Dyadobacter pollutisoli: one gene and its partner. The protein of the gene in region 1 interacts with the protein of each later gene in a pairwise test. Links are inferred from orthologs where the notes say so. Each region holds a gene or a part of one and is shown on either strand. Other genes may lie near its edges.

Region 1 (3,208 bases):
TAATCGTGCAATTTGGCCAGCAAAATGACGACGCCATTGCCGAAGTAATGGAGTATATGAAGCATACACACCCTGAAATTACGTCCCTGAACTACATTGTGAACCTGAAAGGAAATGATTCTTACCAGGATCAGGAAGTGATCAATTATTCGGGCGAGAATTTTATCCGGGAAACCATGGAAGACCTTACTTTTCTGGTGGGGCCCAAATCATTTTACCAAACGAATTCGGAGCAGGCGTACCAATTGTTCAGCGTCGCCAGGGACTATGCAGGATTGACTGGAAATGAATCGGTTTATGATCTTTATACCGGTACAGGGACCATTGCGAATTTTGTCGCTCGTCAGGCGAAGAAAGTGGTAGGCGTGGAGTACGTGGAGGCAGCGGTTCAGGATGCGCGCAGAAATTCGGAATTGAATGGTATCACGAATACATCATTCTTTGCAGGCGACATGAAAAATATTGTGAATGAAAACTTCCTCGCAAAACACGGAAGGCCTGACGTGATCATTACCGATCCGCCTCGGGCTGGAATGGATGTGCCGGTCGTAGAAACCATTCTCAAAGCTGCGCCCGACCGCATCGTGTACGTAAGCTGTAACACGGCCACGCAGGCACGAGACCTGGCATTGATGTCGGAAGACTATGAGGTGACGAGAGTGCAGCCAGTAGATATGTTCCCCAATACCCATCACGTGGAGAATGTGGCGTTGCTGGTTAGGAAGTAGCTTTTGTCATTGATGGTCAGGTTTTGTCACTTATAGTCAGGTATTGTCATTGATGGTCAGGTTTTGTCAGTTATAGTCAGGTATTGTCATTGATGGTCAGGTGTTGTCATAAGGATCTTAACTTTGACAATTCCTGACTATCAATGACTATTTCTGACAATATATGACTGCTGCTAAATTAAAACGGCGGCTCACTATCAGGGCCTTTGTAGTCGAAATTACTCAGGTCGTTGGCGCGGCTTCTTAATGTACCGCCACCTGCTGGTGCTGGTTTGCTCTGGCTTTCAAATGATGCGATCGGGTTGGAAGTTACGATCGGCCTGTCGACGGAGAATGGTGCTGGCGTAAACCCTGAATCCAGATCGGCGAACTTGGTGTACTTACCGATAAACCGCAATTGAACTGTATCCAATGAACCGGCACGGTTTTTCGCAACAATCACCTCACCGATTCCTGCTACTGAGTTACCAGCTTCGTCTTCGGTAATACCATAATATTCAGGACGATAGAGGAAGATTACCATATCGGCATCCTGCTCGATTGACCCGGATTCCCTTAAATCTGAAAGCTGCGGCCTTTTCTCTCCACCACGGGTCTCTACCGCCCGGCTAAGCTGCGATAGTGCGATCACCGGTACATCCAGTTCTTTTGCCAGGTTTTTGAGCGATCGTGAGATCATTGCAATTTCTTGTTCCCGGTTACCTGCGCCTTTGCCGCCCGTGTCACCTGTCATTAACTGAAGGTAGTCAATCACGATCATCTGAATGTCGTGCTGCGCTTTCAAACGACGGCATTTGGCACGTAATTCGAGAATAGAGAGGGCAGGGGTGTCATCGATGAAGATCGGTGCATTGGTCAGCCTGTGAATACGGTGGTGAAGCTGCTCCCACTCGTGTGGTGCGAGACTTCCTTTACGTATTTTTTCACTGTCAATTTCCGCCTCGGCAGATATCAGACGATTCACGAGCTGAACCGAGGACATTTCGAGTGAGAATATCGCAACCGGCATATTAAAGTCCACAGCAGCATTCCTTAGGGAGGAAACGACGAATGCGGTTTTACCCATACCCGGACGTGCCGCGAGGATCATTAACTCAGTTTTTTGCCAACCTGATGTCAGTCTGTCCAGAGCACTGAAACCGGAAGGTACCCCTGTCAACCCGTCCTTATTATTCTTTTTCTGATCAAGTTCCGCCAGGGCCTGACGCATTAACGCGCCCATATCGGCATAGTTTTTCTTGATATTGGATTCCGAGATCTGGAACAGTGCCTGTTCTGTTTTATCCAACAACCTAAAAACGTCAGTAGTGTCTTCAAATGCTTCACGTTGGATCTCCGAAGCAACCTTGATCAGCTCGCGCTTGATGAAGGCCTGGGAGATAATACGTGCATGGAATTCGATGTTCGCAGCGGAGTTCACCTTGCTGGTCAGCTCCATAATGTACGAAGCGCCGCCGATCAGTTCCAGCTCTCCGGTACTCCGTAACTTGGAGGTAACCGTAAGCATATCAATAGGCTCCGAGTCGGCAAAAAGTGTAATGATAGCAGTGTAAATCCGGACGTGTGCTTCCTTATAAAAGCTGTCCGGGCGGAGGATGTCCGCAACCGCTGTCAGGGCGTCTTTTTCGATCATTAAAGCACCCAGTACAGCCTCTTCAAGATCGATAGCCTGAGGAGGTAACTTACTGAATGCCTGTTCGATACCTGGTGATCTAGTTCCCAGTGGTTTCCTGGTGGAACTACCTGCTTTTGATCCTGGTCTTGAGAAGTTGTTTGGGGCCTTTTCGTTTTCCATGTTAAGACAAAGTTAATCAATGGGGACGCCGAACAAAAGAAACGGGGGCTAACTTAAATCATTAATTTTTTTTGCTGAAAACGAGTAAATCGTCTTGCTCTGATAATGAAAGAGTTGATCGGAATATGATAATTTTTCGCTGTTAGATTTGGCATAGAAATTGTAATTTCTCAATCTATGTTTTACGAATGTTGGTTATTATTACTAAATTTTAGAAGAAATAGACAAACACTAAACTTTAAATCATTTGCTGGAAAAAATCATCACGCTCGAAGACGTTTCAATGGTTGATTTTCTGGGTATTCACAATTCGAATATTAAAGAAGTCGCCGCCGCTTTCCCCGAAAGCAAAATTATTTCCCGCGGGAACGAGATCCGCATCCAGGGTACCGCCCCTGAAATTATCCGTATCACGGATGTTATGGACTCACTTCTGGCACATTACCAGAAGTATGGAAAGGTGACCAATGACAATGTAAAGGGCTATCTGAATGGTATAGTCAAATCGCCGGTCGCAAATGGGGAAGACGATGATGATGTCATCATCTATGGTAACAAAGGGCTGGTCGTAAAGGCAAAAACGCCGAATCAGAGATTACTGGTGGAGCAGGCCTCTAAATTCGATCTCGTGTTCGCGGTAGGCCCGGCGGGTACAGGTAAAACATATACAGCTGTGGCCATTGCG
Region 2 (3,320 bases), 1.8 Mb from region 1 along the record:
CCAATTTTGTATTTGCCTGAATGGAAACCACAATTGATTTTTACTGATTTTAAAGTATGGAATGCTGTGCGCTCCAAAACTTTTGTAAAAACCAGCGATCGCAGGCACTTCCGGGCTTTCAAAATCAAAAACCAGGTGTTCTTCCGCGTGCCCGGAAAAGTACATGTCCAGTAAACAGCTTCTCGCATTGTTCTTCCTTCCTACTGCATCAGAAGCATTGAACAAATAAATGGCCCTTCCCGCATACCTGACCACCAATGTCCCCGCATGGACCTGATTGTCCTTTTTAGCGTAGCAGACCTGGCCAATGCCTCTCATTTGGGTTTCAGCAAAAATGTTTTTTAGCAAATCGTAAGCGCCAGGGCGAACACCTCCCGCAATCCGCCGGGACTGATTGGCGACAAACAGCTCGATCAACGGGGTTATCTGTCCATTCTTTTCGATTGTCCAACCACTGCTTCTGCCCCGTCTTACATTGACTTTGCGATCCGGGCTATAATCCCCGTAGATTTCCCCGTAAGCCCTACAGAGATTTAACCAGAAGGTATGCTGGGGCGTAAATGTAAATTCGGCCAATTGGTCTTTGATCCTGAAAAGTGTATTGAAATTTTCCGGATTGAAATGATAGGAGCTCACGTAGGAAAAGTGACTGGACAATGCCTGCATAAAAGCCAGAAAGTCTGTCTGCCCCAGGCAACCCATTGAAAAAACACCCAGGTACTGACAAAAAAGAGGCTGAAAAACGATCGTCTTGCCCCACTTTTTGACAACAGGCAAAGGCATAACAATCTGATAATTGGAGCGGTCCGGCCACACCAGGGCTTTCCAGCCGCAGCAGACGATGTCCAGATAAAAGGTGTGGGCGTAAACGACACCTTGCCGGCAGGCGCCGATGAGCTGATCCCAGCGGGCATCATTTATTTCTGTGCGGTTTAATAGAACAGGCGTCAATGGGAAACGAAATAAGGCGATGAAACTATCTGGCTTATTTCTTAGACGCGGATTCTATTTAAAGTAACTGCGAAGTTTCTGAAGAGTCTCTTCCACGTCAGGGGTTTCATCCATGAGCAGGTTAATACTCTGAATCGAGTGGATTACCGTACTATGGTCGCGGCCGCCGAAATGATAGCCGATTGACTTCAATGGAAGGTCGGTGTACTCCTTGGCAAGGAACATTGCGAGCTGACGCGGATAGACAACTTCCTTTTTACGGCTTTTGCTTTTCAGATCGGCAATCGTCACCTGGAAATAATCGGCAATCGTTTCCTGGATCGTATCGATTGTGACTTCCTTATCCTCGTTCATGACGATGTTGCGCAAGGTATTCTTTGCTAGCTCCACATCGATTTCACGCCTGGTAAGGGAGGCCTGCGCCATCAGTGACACGATCACACCTTCCAGCTCACGAACGTTGGAATTCACACTATGCGCAATGTATTCGATCACATCATAGTCAATCGAAATTCCTTCTGCCTGGATTTTCTTTTGAAGAATGGCAATACGCGTTTCAAAATCCGGTGTCTGCAGATCGGCGGTAAGCCCCCATTTAAAACGTGACAGCAACCTGTCCTGCAAGCCCTGAAGTTCTCGTGGCGGCCGGTCACTGGTCATAATGATCTGCTTGCCGAGCTGGTGCAGGTGGTTAAAAATATGGAAGAATGTATCCTGCGTTTTTTCCTTTCCTGACAAAAACTGAACGTCATCTATTGCGAGCACGTCCACCTTCATGTAAAAATCAGTAAAGTCCTGAAGGGTATTGTTTTTAATGGAGTTGATAAACTGGTTGGTGAATTTTTCGGAAGACACATACAGCACCAGCTTATTATCAAAGTGGTTCATGATGTAATTGCCGATCGCCTGCACCAGGTGAGTTTTCCCCAACCCTACCCCTCCGTACATCATCAGCGGGTTAAAAGAAGTAAGCCCGGGACGCTGCGCTACTGCAAACCCGGCAGAGCGGGCCAGGCGGTTGCAATCTCCTTCAATAAAATTGTCAAAAGAATAATTCGGGTTCAGGTAGGTGTCCAGGTTCATTGAATCCTGGTCCTTGTCTTTGTGATTGGAACCCATTCGCGGGTCTGTCGCAAAATTGTCAGGCCGTGAATAATTGGGAGATTTCTGGGTGGAGACATTCATCGTAAGCGGCTGATGCTTATCATTACCGGTGTCTACAATAATGGAATATTCCAATAAGCCGTCCCGTCCTATGGCATAATCCAGCGCCTTCCTGAGCAGGTTTACATAATTATCTTCAAGCCATTCGTAGAAAAACTGACTTGGAACCTGGATCGTAAGCACTTTTCCATAGATCTTTAAAGGCCGTATAGGTTCAAACCATGTCTTAAAGCTCTCATCAGGAATGTGCTGCTGAATAACTCTCAGGCAGGCATCCCAGATCTGGTCGACTTCTCTATATGTGCTTACTCGTTCCAATGTATAATCTACCGTATTCAGAATGTCAAATTTTAAAAGGACGGCAAAGATATAAAAATACCTGATCTCTCCAGATTAAACTAAGGTTCAATTTAATACCAATGCCTTCCATCTGCAAGCCTGTAAATAAAACAATTTCATAAACGCGTCGTAACGGCGGCAGGGCTGCATTAGCCTGCATGAATAAAAAAATGATCCGTAATTTGTAACTTTGTTAACCCACATTTATTAGTACTCACGACGATTTATCCTAAAAATGCCCGGCCACTTATTTTCAGAATTTAGCCCTTCCAGTAAAGACGCCTGGGAAAAGCTGGCACAAAAAGAATTGAAGGGAAAGTGGCGCGAGCTGCCCTCATGGACCATTTCGCCTGGCCTGACCTTCGAACCATACCTGACCCGACAAGAAACGGATTCTGAAAGAATTGCAGAAATGCAGCAAAGTCAGAAAAAGAATCCGGGGTGGCTCAACATGCCCGACATTACTTTTACAGATCCGCGCAAAACCAATGCAGCCATCAAAAACGCATTGGCAAACGGGGCGGATGCCATCTTTCTAAATCTGAGAGATACCGAGCTAAACCGCTGTGAATTCCCCAAACTGCTGCATAGCCTGCGACTCAGCGACACACCTGTTTTTTTTCAAACAGATAAAAATAGCGGTCAGCTGTTTTCAGAAATCTCAAAACATGCCGGGTATTATCTCAAAGGCGGCGTGGCTTTTGATCCGCTGGCGCATTGGATGCGGACAGGCACCCGATACGAAAGTTCGATCAACGCTATTTCGGAACTAGTGCACCATACAAAAAGTATGCGCGAGTTCCGGCCTTACATGATCGAAACCCATTTGTATCATAACAATGGGGCCGATCCAGTACAGGAACTTG

The links.
Region 2: the proteins of dnaB (region 1) and dnaA interact in binary tests that used the Escherichia coli proteins (3 or more experiments, as listed by UniProt). The link is inferred for Dyadobacter pollutisoli from one-to-one orthologs.

The regions. Positions count from the first base shown.
Region 1 is NZ_CP112998.1:2,420,672-2,423,879, reverse strand. The notes cover bases 216-3,091. They hold dnaB (replicative DNA helicase), read right to left. Parts: upstream 2,524-3,091; coding sequence 907-2,523; downstream 216-906. Other genes in these bases: ON006_RS09955 (PhoH family protein), read left to right, coding at 2,771-3,091; rlmD (23S rRNA (uracil(1939)-C(5))-methyltransferase RlmD), read left to right, coding at 216-728. Also shown: more of rlmD, read left to right, coding at 1-215; more of ON006_RS09955, read left to right, coding at 3,092-3,208. UniProt on the Escherichia coli protein: The main replicative DNA helicase, it participates in initiation and elongation during chromosome replication. Travels ahead of the DNA replisome, separating dsDNA into templates for DNA synthesis.
Region 2 is NZ_CP112998.1:650,193-653,512, reverse strand. Bases 220-3,207 are described here. They hold dnaA (chromosomal replication initiator protein DnaA), read right to left. Parts: upstream 2,434-3,207; coding sequence 1,006-2,433; downstream 220-1,005. Other genes in these bases: ON006_RS02870 (methylmalonyl-CoA mutase family protein), read left to right, coding at 2,690-3,207; ON006_RS02880 (GNAT family N-acetyltransferase), read right to left, coding at 220-951. In the rest of the region: more of ON006_RS02880, read right to left, coding at 1-219; more of ON006_RS02870, read left to right, coding at 3,208-3,320. UniProt on the Escherichia coli protein: Plays an essential in the initiation and regulation of chromosomal replication. Binds in an ATP-dependent fashion to the origin of replication (oriC) to initiate formation of the DNA replication initiation complex once per cell cycle.